3 regions of the Luteibacter sp. 329MFSha genome follow, and region 2 is predicted to be linked to each of the others. Evidence: predicted binding sites of a transcription regulator. Region 2 holds the regulator's gene; each other region holds the start of a gene.
The links. The regulator FliA, encoded in region 2, starts transcription of late flagellar genes. The targets are predictions, from matches to a motif close to TAAAGTTTNNCNNNCNNNGGCCGATAA.
Positions count from the first base shown of each region.

Region 1: BMW54_RS03375 (GGDEF domain-containing protein) is a predicted target of FliA. The motif match lies at 2,793-2,819, and genes of this name have one in related genera.
Region 3: BMW54_RS09060 (HD-GYP domain-containing protein) is a predicted target of FliA. The motif match lies at 1,525-1,551, and genes of this name have one in related genera.

Region 1 is NZ_FOJE01000001.1:764,582-769,305, forward strand. Features, by position in the region: gene BMW54_RS03360 (pseudouridine synthase) at 1-317, shown strand, start outside; gene sodC (superoxide dismutase family protein) at 431-961, shown strand; gene BMW54_RS03370 (alpha-ketoglutarate-dependent dioxygenase AlkB) at 969-1,592, shown strand; gene BMW54_RS03375 (GGDEF domain-containing protein) at 1,601-2,659, opposite strand; gene BMW54_RS03380 (oxygenase MpaB family protein) at 2,896-3,825, opposite strand; gene BMW54_RS03385 (CorA family divalent cation transporter) at 3,828-4,724, opposite strand, start outside.
Region 2 is NZ_FOJE01000001.1:149,801-154,524, forward strand. Features, by position in the region: gene flhF (flagellar biosynthesis protein FlhF) at 1-1,326, shown strand, start outside; gene BMW54_RS00715 (P-loop NTPase) at 1,391-2,266, shown strand; gene BMW54_RS00720 (RNA polymerase sigma factor FliA) at 2,263-2,994, shown strand; gene cheY (chemotaxis response regulator CheY) at 3,055-3,456, shown strand; gene BMW54_RS00730 (protein phosphatase CheZ) at 3,465-4,106, shown strand; gene BMW54_RS00735 (chemotaxis protein CheA) at 4,115-4,724, shown strand, end outside.
Region 3 is NZ_FOJE01000001.1:2,015,897-2,020,620, forward strand. Features, by position in the region: gene BMW54_RS09055 (putative bifunctional diguanylate cyclase/phosphodiesterase) at 1-245, opposite strand, end outside; gene BMW54_RS09060 (HD-GYP domain-containing protein) at 242-1,501, opposite strand; gene msrA (peptide-methionine (S)-S-oxide reductase MsrA) at 1,628-2,296, shown strand; gene BMW54_RS19115 (hypothetical protein) at 2,420-2,554, shown strand; gene hutU (urocanate hydratase) at 2,915-4,597, opposite strand; gene BMW54_RS09075 (hypothetical protein) at 4,680-4,724, opposite strand, start outside.

The sequences.
Region 1 (4,724 bases), 610 kb from region 2:
TCTATGAGGCGACGCTCGCGAACGACCTGCGCGGCGACGAAGGCGCGACGTTCGCCGCCGGCACGCTGATGCTCGACGGCGAGACGGATCCGCTGGAGCCCGCGCGCCTCGACGTGCTCGGCCCGCGCCGCGCGCGCCTGACGCTCACAGAGGGTCGCTATCATCAGGTCCGCCGCATGTTCGCCGCGGTCGGCAACCACGTGGAGACCCTCGAGCGCGTGGCGGTGGGCGGTCTGTCCCTCGACGGCCTCCCGCCAGGCGAGTGGCGCCTGCTCGACGCCGACGACACGGCCCGCATCTTCCAGCCGCCCGGCTGAGTCGCGCATCGACAGGGCGCGCGCTTCCGCACCGTGCGCCGCTTTTGTTATGGACGCGTCGTGCACACCCGATGCAGTATCGGGAAGTCTTTCGACCCCAAGGAGTGTGCAAGATGAAACGAATCGCCGTCGCCCTGGCCGGGCTCGTGGTCTGCGTCGCCGCCCAGGCCGCCGAGAAGAGCGTGGTCGTGCCCCTGACCCTCGTCACCGCCGACGGTGCGGGCGCCTCGGTCGGCAAGGTCACCGTGACCGAGAGCGCCGGTGGCCTCGTCTTCACGCCCGACCTGAAGGGCCTGCCGCCCGGTGAGCATGGCTTCCACCTGCACGAGAAGCCGAGCTGCGCTCCGGGCGAGAAGGACGGCAAGAAGGGCGCGGCGCTCGCCGCCGGCGGCCATTACGACCCGAACAAGACGGGCAAGCACGAAGGCCCGGATTCGACGGCCGGCCATGAGGGCGACCTGCCGAAGATCACCGTGGGTGCCGACGGCACGGACACCACGGCCGTCACCGCGCCGAACCTGAAGTCGCTCGCCACGCTCAAGGGCCACGCGCTGATGATCCACGCGGGCGGCGACAATTACTCCGACAAGCCCGAAGCCCTCGGCGGCGGCGGTGCCCGCATCGCCTGCGGCGTCGTCAAGTAAGGAAGCCATGTCGCAAGGTGGGCTGTTCGCCTCCGGACCGCTCGTGATCGTCGACGACGAGCACGGGCGGTTCGCGTACGAGCCCGGCGTCGTCCCGCCCGGGCAGGCCGCGGACTGGTTCGCGTCGTTGCAGGCGGAGATTCCCTGGGAGGCGCAGCGCCGGACCATGTACGGACGGGACGTCGCCGTGCCGCGTCTGGTGCAGCATTACGCGCTGGACGAGGCGGGCCTTCCTTCGGCGATCGCGGAAGCCGCCGCCATCGTCATCGCGCGCAGCGGCATCGCGTACACGTCGGTCGGGCTGAACCTGTATCGCGACGGACAGGACAGCGTGGCGCCGCACAACGATCACATCGAGGAGCTGGTCGAGGGCGCGCCGATCGCGCTGCTGTCGCTCGGCGCCACGCGCCGCATGACCCTGCGCGAGCGCGAGCCGCCGAAGCGGCGTTTCGACCTCGACATGGAAGCCGGCAGCCTGCTGACGATGAGTTACGCCACGCAGTTCCACTACGACCACGGCATCCCGAAGACGCGGACGACGGTCGGGCCACGGATCAGCCTGGCCTTCCGCGTCCGCCCGGGCGGCAAGGCCGGCGGGCGCCGCTACGTGACGCATCGCCAACCCGCCTGAGGGCGTGCTCAGAACAGGTCGATGCTGCCCAGCGCCACTGGAGCGCTCAGTTCGCCGAGCGCCGCGAGCGTCTCGTATCCGTGCACGCTGTCGCGACCGTGCTGCTTGGCGAAGTACAGCGCCTTGTCCGCACGGTCGAGCACGATCTCCGGGTAGTCGTGCTCCGTGATGCGCGCATAGCCCACGCTGACGGTCACGTGTCCGACCTGCGGATAGGCGTGGGCGCCGACGAACGTCCGGAAGCGGTCCAGTACGTCGTGAACCTCGGCGTCGTCCTGCGCGGCGAGCAGCACGACGAACTCCTCGCCGCCGAAGCGGAACAGCACGTCGCTGGAGCGGAAGCACGCGCGCATCTGCTGCGCGAGCATCAGGATCACCTCGTCCCCGTACACGTGGCCGTAGGTGTCGTTGATGCGCTTGAAGTGGTCGATGTCGAGGATGGCGAGGTAGAGCTGCGACACGCGGTCGCCCGGCACGCCGTCGTCGGATGGGCCCCGCGCGCGCTGCCGCTGGAGCTTCAGCAGTCGCTGCAGGCGCTGCTCGAAACTGCGGCGGTTGTACAGGCCGGTGAGCTTGTCGCGCTCGCTGTCGTTGAGCAGGGCGATGTAGTTGCCGTAGATGCGCGCGAACCCTTCGACCATCGTGCGGACGTGGTCGAGCGCATCTTCGGATTCGAGCATCAGCGCGCCGATGGCCGCGTTGTCGCGCTGGATCGGTATGACGAGGCGGCTGATGCCGTCGTCGGTGACGTCGCTGATCGCCTCGAGCATCTCCATCGCGCACACGATGGTGTCGATGGGATCGCCCTCGCGGATGGGATCGATCGCCTCGACGACGAACGCGCCGTCCGGCTTGCGCGAGCACACTACGATCGACTCGACGGGATGGTTCATGCTGTCGCCGCGCTTGCACAACGTGACGCTGTTGACGGAGACGAGTTCGGCGAGCGAGAGCACCACGCTATGGTCCAGCGCGTCGATGTCCCGGTGGTGCGTGAACTCCGCCACGGACGCGAGCAGGCGCGACTCCGGCATCACGCCGGCAAGGGCATGCCAGGGTGCTCTCATGTCGGGAGCGTCCCCATGCCGACGATGTGACTGACCTTATGGATTCGCACTTACCACCTCCCCCGAAGTCGGGCCGGATCGCGCCCCGGTGTGCATGTCTGCCGAACCCCGACTGGCATGTCCCCAGTAAGTAATTACGGCGGTCCAGCCGGGAACTTTAGGGGAAAAGCGGGCTGGATGTAAGGAAATGTGAAGGACGTCGCAGTCGTTGGTCTTAACAAACGTGAAGGAGTGCGTTAGGGGGTGGTCGGCCAGCGGTCGAGAATCCCGGGATCGACGCCGACCCTGCGGCACGAGCGCGAGGCGACGCCTTCGGTGAGCGCGGCGCGGAACAGGGGCGCCATGCGGCGTAGCGCCGCCGATGCCAGCCGCGCCTTGCGGAGGTCTTGCTCCGACCGGCCGAGAAGCTCGTTCGCCCAGGGCGGAAGCAACGCGGCGCCGGCATGGAGGAAGACGTCGCGGGAAAGCCCCGCCAAGGGTACCGGCAGGTCGAGGCGCGCCAGGATCTCGAGCACGACGCGCGAGCGTTCGCCGTAGACGAGCGTCGGCCGGACATGGTCGATGTACGCGTCCAACGCCGCCACGGAACCCGGCACGTCGCGCGCGCCGAGTGCCTCGGCCACGCGGCGCGTCTCGTCCAGATACGCATCGGCGATCCGGGCGGGGACGTCCAGCGGGCCATACGCCCGATATCCCGCGAGGAAGCTCGACATCTCGCTGACGTGGACCCAGGTGAGCAGGTCGGGGTCGTCGGCGGCATAGGGCACGCCGGCTTCGTCGCTGCCGCGGACCCGCGCGTGGATGCGCCGCACGTGCTCGATCATCTCTTGCGCGGCCGCCGTGGGGGCATACGTGGTGCCGCCGACGAAGGCGGTGGTCCGTCGCAGCCGGCCGACGAGGTCCTCGCGGAAGTTGGAGTGATCCCAGACGCCGGCCAGCGCACGCGGATGCAGCGTCTGCAGGTAGAGCGCGCACAGGCCGCCCGCCAGCATGCCGCAGAAGTCGGCATGCACGCGCCAGGTGACGCTGGAGGGACCGAACAGGCCGGGATCGCCCGCGGGATGGTCGTAGTCGATGGCGCCGGTCTGCGGACGCGGGAACGCCGATAGCACCCAGCGGCGGATGGGGCCCGCGGCCGGTCGCAGGAGATGGCCGAACGCTCCCATGATCAGTCGCCCGACAGCCAGCCCCGCCATTTGAAGAACAGCACGGGCAGCAGGATGCTCAGCGCGATGGCGCCGAGCGCGAGCGGGTAGCCGAACGTCCAGTCGAGCTCGGGCATCCGTTTGAAGTTCATGCCCCAGATGCCCGCGAGGATCACGGGAGGAATCGTCGCCACCGAGGTGACGGTGAGCACCTTCATCACGTGGTTCTGGTCGGTGCTGATGAAGCCCAGGCTGGCGTCGAGCAGGAACTGCAGCTTGTTCGTCAGCTGGTCGTCGAACTCGTCGAGCGTGCGCAGGTCGTGGTCGACGACGCGCAGCCGCAGCTCCACCTCGTCCGGCATCCAGTCGGGTTTCTTCGCGCGCACGAACGAGACGATGCGCTGCACGCCCAGCATCGACGAGCGGTTGCGCGCCTGCTCGCCCTCGAGGCGGCCGACCTCGAGCATGCAGTTGCGCAGCGCCGGCGTGCCGATGCGTTCGCGGGTGAAGATGCGGTCGGAAAGCTTCTTCAGGTCGGCCGAGACGTCTTCCATCCGCTTGGCGGCGAGGTTCACGATGGCTTCGATGAGCGTCGCCAGGACGTCCGCGCTGGATTCCCAGCGGTGCACGTTGCAGCTTTCGTTCGCGAGATCGAAGGCGGGGGAGGGCGCGAAGCGCAGCGTCATCAGCACGCGGTCCGTCACCACGATGCCGACCGGCGCCGCCTTGTGTCCGTTCGCGCTGTCCGCGAAATAGGGGATGGACAGGTACATCGCGTCGTCGTCGGTGCGGATGCGGCTCGACAGCGCGAGGTTGTCCACGTCGCCGCGCTCCGGGATGCGGAGGCCGGTGATCTCCGCGGCGCAGGCACGCTCTTCCTGTGAAGGATCGAACAGGTCGATCCAGATCGGCTTGTCCGG
Region 2 (4,724 bases):
CGATTCGTTGCTCCCGACATGCGCCAGGCCATGCGCCAGGTCCGTGACGAACAGGGTCCCGACGCGGTGATCCTGTCGACGCGTCGGATGGACGACGGTATCGAGATCATCGCCGCCCTCGATTACGACGAGGCCCTGGTTCGCGAGGCCGGCTTCGGCATCGACGCGCCGGCACCGAAGCGCGAAGAGGCGCCGATCCGGGCCCAGCGCGACGAGGCCGAGCGCGCCGCGCGCATCGACCAGGCCCGCGCCGCGACCGCCGCCGCCGTGGAACGCGCCGCGAAGGCGGGTTTCGCCGGGACGGGCAACGCGCCGCAGCGTCAGTCCAGCGCCGCGCTCGCCGCGAGCGTCGCCGACGTGGTCCGTGCGGCCACGGTCGCCCCGGCCAACGATGCCGCCGTCAACGGCGTGCGCGCCGAGATCAACAACCTGCGCGAGATGCTCGAAGTGCAGCTCTCGACGCTCGCCTGGAATCAGATGGACCGCGACCAGCCGCTGCGCGCCCGCGTGCTGCGCGAGATGACCCGTCTGGGCATCGACGGCGACGTCGCCCGCTCGCTCAGCGCCGAACTGCCGCCGGGCATGACGGCCGAGCAGGCGCGCTATCTGCCGCTCGGTATCCTGTCCCGTCACATCCGCACGTCGGGTCGCAACTTCGACACCGTCGGCGGCGGCGTCACCGCGCTGGTCGGCACCACGGGCGTCGGCAAGACGACGACCATCGCCAAGCTCGCCGCGCGCGCGGTGCTTCGCCACGGCGCGTCGAACGTCGCGCTGATCAGCGCCGACCAGTACCGCATCGGCGCCGGCGCCCAGCTGGAGCATTACGGCCGGTTGCTCGGCGTGCGCGTGTTCAACGCCCACGACGCCACCAGCCTGCGCAACGTGCTGTTGCAGCTGCGCGGCCGCCATACCGTGCTGGTCGACACCGCGGGCCTCGCCGGCAACGATCCCAAGCTGCAGCAGCAGTTCGAGACGCTGCGCGCGACCTCCGACGTCCGCGTCTGCCTGGTGCTCGCCGCCAACGCGCAGGCGCAGGCGATCGACAACGCCATCCGCGCCTATGCGCCGCTGGCGCCGCAGAGCGCGATCCTCACCAAGCTCGACGAGGCGCCGCTGATCGGCGGCGCCCTATCGGCGGTGATCCGCCACGGCATGCCGCTGGACTACACCACGGACGGTCAGCGCGTGCCCGAGGACATCGCCACGGCCGACGCGCACAAGCTCGTCTGCCTCGCCGCGCAGCTCCTCAAGCAGCGCAACGACGAACCCGACGACGCCGTCCTGGCCGAACGGTTCGGCCTCTCACCCCCGGCGATGGCCTGACCGGCCGCGCCGCACCCGCCCGACTCCCTGCGTGACTCCGTCCCATTCCTGCAGTGATCTTTCTATGAACACACACGTCGATACGACCCAGGCCGCCGGCCTCAACTGGCTCGCCGACCGCCGGCCCACCCGCAGCATCGCGATCGCGGGCGGCAAGGGCGGCGTCGGCAAGACCACGGTGGCCGTGAACCTCGGCATGGCGCTGGCCATGGGCGGGCGCGACGTGCTGTTGCTGGATGCCGACCTCGCGATGGCGAACATCGACGTGCTCCTCGGCCTCCAGCCCACGCGGCACCTCGGGCACATGCTCGAAGGCGAATGCGCCATCGAGGACCTGGTGCTCCCGGCCGCGCACGGCCTGAAGGTCATCCCGGCCACGTCCGGCGCCCGTCGCATGGCCCAGCTGCCGAACATCGAGCACGCCGCGGTCATCCGCGCGTTCGACGAGTACACGTTGCCCCCCGAATACCTGATCGTCGACACGGCCGCCGGCATCTCCGACAGCGTGTCGATGTTCGCCGCGGCGTCCGACGAGGTGGTGGTGGTCGTCTGCGACGAGCCGGCCTCGCTGACCGACGCCTATGCCCTGATCAAGGTCATGAGCCGGGAGTTCGCGGTCAACCGCTTCCGCATCGTGGCGAACATGGTCCGGCACGCCCAGGAAGGCCGCCAGCTGTTCGAGAAGCTGTCCCGGGTCACCAACCGCTTCCTCGACGTGTCGCTCGATTTCATGGGGATGGTGCCGCACGACGAGTACCTGCGCCAGGCCATCCGCCGCCAGGCGGCGGTCGTCGACGCCTGGCCGAGCAGCCGCTCCGCGGTCGGATTCAAGAATCTGGCCAGGTCGGTCGATACATGGGGTGAACCCGAGCCCCGTGCGCAGGGCCGTATCGGTTTCTTCGCCGAACGGTCCCACCTGGGGGGAGGGCTGCCACTGTGAGCGTCGCGACCGAATACCTGGAGATCACGCGGATTCCGCCTGACCAACTGGTGAGGACTCACGCGCCGCTGGTGCGTCGCATCGCCTATCACCTGATGGGCAGGCTGCCGCCAAGCGTGGATGCGAACGACCTCATGCAGGCCGGGATGATCGGACTGCTCGAGGCCGCGAGGAATTATTCGCCGACTCGCGCGGCCAGCTTCGAAACCTATGCGGGCATCCGCATACGTGGCGCCATGCTGGACGAACTGCGCAAGACGGACTGGACCCCGCGCTCCGTCCACCGGAAGTTGCGCGAGGTGGCGGAGGTGACGAGGCAGATCGAAAACGAGACGGGCGCGGATGCCGAAGACGCGGAAGTGATGAAGCGGCTGGGCATCGACGCCATGGAATACAACCAGATCCTGGCCGACGCGGCGAGCGCGCGGTTGCTGAGCCTGACGGCGCCCGAAGGCGACGAGGGCGCGGCGATCGACGTCGCGGACCCGGACGCCACGGGCCCGGAAGGATTGTTCGAGCAGGAAGGCCTGCGCGACGCGCTGGCGCAGTCCATCGACGGACTGCCCGAGCGCGAGAAGCTGGTCATGTCGCTGTACTACGATGAAGAACTCAACCTGAAGGAAATCGGTGCGGTGCTGGGGGTGAGCGAATCGCGGGTGTGCCAGATCCATGGCCAGGCCCTGATCCGCCTCCGTGCACGCATGTCGGGTTGGAAAGACAAGCATTGACGGCATCCCGGTGCCGTCGCCGGTAAGAAGCACGCGCGGTCAGCAAGGCGGAGACGAGTTTTGGACAAGAACATGAAGATCCTCGTGGTGGACGATTTCTCCACCATGCGACGCATCGTCAGGAACCTGCTGGTGGAGCTCGGCTTCACCAACACCCTGATCCAGGAAGCCGAAGACGGCAACGCGGCCCTCGCGATGCTGCGCTCGCAATCCTTCGACCTCGTGGTCACCGACTGGAACATGCCCAACATGACGGGCATCGAGCTCCTGCGCGCCATCCGCGCGGACGCCGCGCTCAAAGCGTTGCCGGTGCTGATGGTCACCGCCGAGAACAATCGCGACCAGATCATCGCCGCCGCGCAGAGCGGCGTGAACGGCTACGTCGTGAAGCCGTTCACGGCCGTCACGCTGAAGGAAAAACTCGACAAGATCTTCGAGCGGCTCGCCGCGGCCGCCGGCTAAGGATGACGATGAACACGATGCTTTCCAGCGGCCGCGATGTCGCCCCCGAACTGCGCGAACTTTTCGAGGCCGACGACACCGTGGCCTTCGAGCACGCGCTCGACAACCTCCTGCGCACGCGCGAGCAGCACATCTTCCTCGCGCTCGGTCACCTCGCGCGCGACCTGCACGAGTCGGCGCGGCGCCTTGCCGCCGATATCTCCACCGACGGCGTCCCGGGCAACATGAGCGACGCGCGCAAGCATCTGCGCGACGTCCTCGAGATGAGCTCGCAGGCGGCCCACCGCACGCTCGACTTCAGCGAGAAGCTGCGCCCCCAGGCGCAGGCGCTGGCCCGCCAGGCCGACGAGGTGCTCGTGCTCGACCAGGCCGATCCGGCGTTCGCCAGCAACGCCACGGCACTGGCCGTGCGCGTGGGCGACTTCGCGCAGAGCTGCGACATCGGGTTCGGCGAAATGGTCGAAGCCCAGTCCTGGCAAGACCTCTCCGGCCAGCGCGTGGCGCAGGTCGAGGCGTTCATGGCGAAGGTCGAATCCTCGCTCGTGGAGCTGGTGCGACTCACCGGGTCGCTCGCGGGCGGCGCGGCACCGGCGGCCGACAAGGTCAGCCAGGACGAAGTGGACCGCCTGCTCAGCGAATTCGGGTTCTGAGCGCGCTTATGAGCGTGGAGCTGGACAACGAGCTTCTCAACGTCTTCCTCATCGAGGCGCGGGAACTGCTCGAGAGCCTGGGCGAACAGCTGGTGGACCTTGAGTCCACGCCCGGCGACGTCGAACTGCTGAACGCGGTGTTCCGCGCGTTCCATACCGTCAAGGGTGGCGCGGGCTTCCTCGGCCTCAATCCGATGGTCGAGCTGTGCCATCGCGCGGAAGATCTCCTCAACGAGGCCCGCAACGGGGCGATCGTGCTCGATGCGGGCTTCATGGACGCGCTGCTGGAATCGCTCGACCTGCTCAACGACATGATGCGCGCCGCCGACGGTGGCGTGCCGATCGAAGCCGCGCCCCGTTCGCTGCTCGATCGCCTGCTCATTCCCGGCCGCGCGGCGACGGCGGCACCGGTGGCGCTCGCGGCACCCGTGGCGGTCGCCGCCAGCGCACCCGCGCGCGCGCACGATCCGATCGAAGACGAATTCGAGGCGATGCTCGACGCCGCCCGCAGCGATCGGGCGCCCACGCCGGCACCGTCCGGCACCATTTCCGACGACGAGTTCGAAGCGCTGCTCGACTCGCTTTACGGCACGGCTGCGCCGGGCTCCGAGCCCGTCG
Region 3 (4,724 bases), 1.9 Mb from region 2:
GACGGCAACACGACCACGAATGAATCGTCGCCCGCGACGAACACGGTATCGACATGCCGCAGGGCGTCGACGAGCCGGCCCCGGGCGGCGAGCATGATCTCGCTGCCGAAGTCGTAGCCGAAACGCAGCTGCGCCTCGCGGATGCCTTGCAGGCGGACCACGAGCACGGCACGCCAGCTCCTATCGGGGACGACCCGGTCGAGGATGACCTGCACGGCAGGCAGGATGTCGGCGCGTTCACTCATGGAAGGAAATACTCGCTGGGATCGATGCCGTAGCTACCGGGCGGCAGTGTACGCAGGATTTCCCTGCGAACCACGTCCGCCTGGTACATGAGGTCGACGATCAGGAATTCGTCGCGCGGCCCCTTGTCCGTACGCGTCAGGACGGCCACACGCGGCTGCAGGCGGCGGACCTGATTCTGCACCATCACGATCGCGACTTCACCCGTGTTGAGTTCCACCAGCGTTCCGGTGGGATAGACGCCGAGGCACGCCTGGAACTGTTCGACGAGCTCCGCCTGGAACAGACGATCGCGCCCGGCGTAGAGCTCGCGCAGGGCGAGGTGTTGCGACACCGCGGGCCGGTACGGCCGCCGCGACGACATCGCGTGGTATGTGTCGATGATCGCCGCCATGCGCCCCGCGAGCGGGATCGCCGCGCCGGCGAGGCCTTCGGGGTATCCGCTGCCGTCGTAACGCTCGTGGTGCGTCAACAGCATGTCGCGCACGTCCGGATCGTCGACGCCGGAATGGTCGAGGATCGCCACGCCTTCGGTGACGTGCTGCCTTGCGAGTTCCCATTCGTCGTCGTTGAGCGGCCCGGCCCGGTTGAGCATTTCCTCCGGCAGCTGCGCCTTGCCGACATCCATCAGCAACCCGCCGGCGGCGAGGCTGACGATGGCCTCGGGCGCGAAGCCCATGTGCCGGCCGAAGGCCGCGGCGAGCGTGCTGCAGCCCACGGCGTGCTGGTAGGTATAGGTGTCGCGGCGACGCAGGCTCTCCACCCACGAGAAGGCATCGCCGCTGCGCAGGACGCTCGCCACGAGCGGCCGCACGGCCTGCTCGACGGCGCCGGGGTCGATCGGCCTTCCCTCCTGGATGTCGTCGACCAGGCGCTCGGCGAAGCGCGTGACGCCTTCGAAAGCCTCGTGCGCGCGAGGCACCTCGTCGTCGAACGAAGCGGTGTCGGTATAGGTGTGGCTGGGCACCAGCCGCGGATTCACCGGGGCGGGCCCCAGGGCCCCACCCGTGCGGGCGCCCGCGAAGCGCGGCGGCGCGCCGACGACGGTCGACACGGCCGCCGGCGCCACGCGACGATGCAGGTCGACGAAGACGTATTTGCAGAACTTCGCGAGGCGCTCGATGTCGTCGCGGGACGTGATGGGCACGCCCTGCAGCGGAAACGGGGTGTCCGACCACTCGCAATCGAGACGACTGACGTACATGCCGACCTCGAGGTCGGTCACGAACACGCGTCTCTCCACCAGGTCGTACGCCACGCTTCCGCTCCCTCCAGACGAAGATATCTGCCCTTTATCGGCACCCTTTCGCGATCCTGAAGAGACGGACGTGAGGAATACGCGGTGGCCCCGGTCTATTGAGGCGTAACCCTCCAGGAGCTTCCCATGCGCCGCCTCCTTTCGACCCTGTTCGTCGCCCTCGCCGCCTGCTCGTCCGCCGCCGCGCGGGACGAGGGACTCAAACTGCCCGCCCCCACCGTGGACGCCACCCCGGCCGCCGGGGAAGCCACCGCCGTCTTCGCCGGCGGGTGTTTCTGGGGCGTGGAGGGTGTCTTCCAGCACGTTCGCGGCGTGAAGAGCGTCCGCGCGGGCTATTCGGGCGGCGACGCCGCCCACGCGAACTACGACGACGTCAGCGAGGGCGACACCGGGCACGCCGAATCGGTCCGCGTCGTCTACGACCCGGCGCAGGTGACCTATGGCCAGCTGCTCCAGGTCTTCTTCTCCGTGGTGCAGGACCCGACCCAGCTGAACCGCCAGGGGCCCGACACCGGCACCCAGTACCGTTCCGCGATCTTCTACGCCACGCCGGAGCAGAAGAAGGTGGCCGATGCCTACGTCGCCCAGCTCACCGCGGCGAAGAGCTTCCCCGCCCCCATCGTCACCCACGTCACCCCGCTGAAGGCGTTCTATCCGGCCGAGGACTATCACCAGGACTACATGCGCCAGAACCCGGACGACCGCTACATCGTGATCAACGACCTGCCCAAGGTGCTGGCGCTACAGCGCATCTACCCGGAGCGCTACGTCCCGGGCTGGGCGAACGGCCGCTGATCGCCGGCCTTCGCAGGAGCGCGCCCTGCGCGCGACATGTTCTGAGGCCACGCACCGGAGCTGGCGCGCAGACCTTGGGAACCGAGGCGAAAAGATGTCGCGCGCAGGGCGCGCTCCTACGACATGGGCGTCAGCATCGCCAGGTCGAGGCCCTGCTCGCGGGCGCAGGCGATCGTGATCAACGACCTGCCCAAGGTGCTGGCGCTACAGCGAATCTACCCGGAGCGCTACGTGCCGGGCTGGGCGAACGGCCGCTGATCGCCGGCCTTCGCAGGAGCGCGCCCTGCGCGCGACATGTTCTGAGGCCACGCACCGGAGCTGGCGCGCAGACCTTGGGAACCGAGGCGAAAAGATGTCGCGCGCAGGGCGCGCTCCTACGACATGGACGTCAATATCGGCAGGTCGAGGCCCTGCTCGCGTGATCAACGACCTGCCCAAGGTGCTGGCGCTACAGCGGATCTACCCGGAGCGCTACGTGCCGGGCTGGGCGAACGGCCGCTGATCGCCGGCCTTCGCAGGAGCGCGCCCTGCGCGCGACATGTTCTGGGGCCACGCCGCGGAGCTGGCGCGCAGACCTTGGGAACCGAGGCGAAAAGATGTCGCGCGCAGTGCGCGCTCCTACGACATGGGCGTCAGCATCGGCAGGTCGAGGCCCTGCTCGCGGGCGCAGGCGATCGCTTCGGGGTAGCCGGCGTCCGCGTGCCGCATGACACCCGTGCCCGGATCGTTCCACAGTACGCGGGCGATCCGGCGGTCGGCCTCCTCGGTGCCGTCGCAGACGATCACCACGCCGCTGTGCTGGCTGTATCCCATGCCGACGCCACCGCCGTGGTGCAGGCTGACCCAGGTCGCACCGCCCGCGACGTTGAGCATCGCGTTGAGCAGCGGCCAGTCGCTGACGGCGTCGCTGCCGTCGCGCATCGCCTCGGTCTCGCGGTTCGGGCTGGCGACGGAACCGGAATCCAGGTGGTCGCGGCCGATCACCACCGGGGCCTTGAGTTCGCCGTTGCGGACCATTTCGTTGAACGCCAGGCCCAGGCGGTGGCGCTCGCCGAGGCCGACCCAGCAGATGCGCGCTGGCAGTCCCTGGAAGCTGATGCGCTCACGCGCCATGTCGAGCCAGCGGTGCAGGTGCGGATCGTCGGGGATCAGCTCCTTCACCTTCGCGTCGGTCTTGTAGATGTCCTCGGGATCGCCCGATAGCGCCACCCAGCGGAACGGGCCGACGCCGCGGCAGAACAGCGGCCGCACGAACGCCGGCACGAAGCCCGGGAACGCGAAGGCCTCCGTGAGGCCCTCGTCCTTCGCCATCTGGCGGATGTTGTTGCCGTAGTCGAAGGTCGGCACGCCCATCGCGTGGAACGCGAGCATCGCTTCGACGTGGCGCCGCATCGATGCCTTCGCGGCGCGCGAGGTGCCCGCCGGATCGCTCTTGCGCCGCTCGAACCATTCCTCGACCGTCCATCCCGACGGCAGGTACCCGTTGACCGGGTCGTGCGCGCTGGTCTGGTCGGTGACGGCGTCGGGCCGCACCCCGCGCTTCACGAGCTCCGGCAGGACATCGGCGGCGTTGCCGAGCAGCGCCACCGAGACGGCGCGCCCCTCCTTCGCATAGCGGTCCAGGCGGGCCAGCGCATCGTCGAGGTCCGTCGCCTGTTCGTCGACGTAACGCGTCTTCAGGCGGAAATCGATGCGGCTCTGCTGGCATTCGATCGTCAGCGACGATGCGCCCGCCAGGCTGGCGGCGAGCGGCTGCGCGCCGCCCATCCCGCCGAGGCCCGCCGTGAGAATCCAGCGACCGGCGAGGCTGCCGCCGTAATGCTGGCGACCCATCTCGACGAAGGTCTCGTACGTGCCCTGCACGATGCCCTGCGAACCGATGTAGATCCACGAGCCGGCCGTCATCTGGCCGTACATCATGAGGCCCTTGCGATCGAGTTCGTTGAAGTGTTCCCAGTTCGCCCAGGCGGGCACGAGATTGGAATTGGCGATCAGCACGCGCGGTGCGTCCGGATGCGACGGGAACACGCCGACCGGCTTGCCGGACTGGACGAGAAGGGTCTGGTCGTCGCGCAGCTCGCGCAGGCTGCGCAGGATGGCGTCGAAACATTCCCAGTTGCGCGCGGCTCGGCCGATGCCGCCGTAGACCACCAGCTCGGCCGGATTCTCGGCCACCTCAGGATCGAGGTTGTTCTGCAGCATGCGGAACGGCGCCTCGGTCAGCCAGCTGCGGCAGGTCAGCTCGCTGCCGCGCGGGGCGCGCACGATGCGGGTGGTGTCGATGCGCGTGACTGCGGCCATCGGTGGAACTCCGTCGATGCAGGAATCCCCGATTATGGTCCCGCGCCGCGACGCGTCGCCAGACGCGTCGCAGCAACGGCGGTCAGCGTCCCGCCGACGATCCCCGAGCCGGCGCGGGCTCGACCCG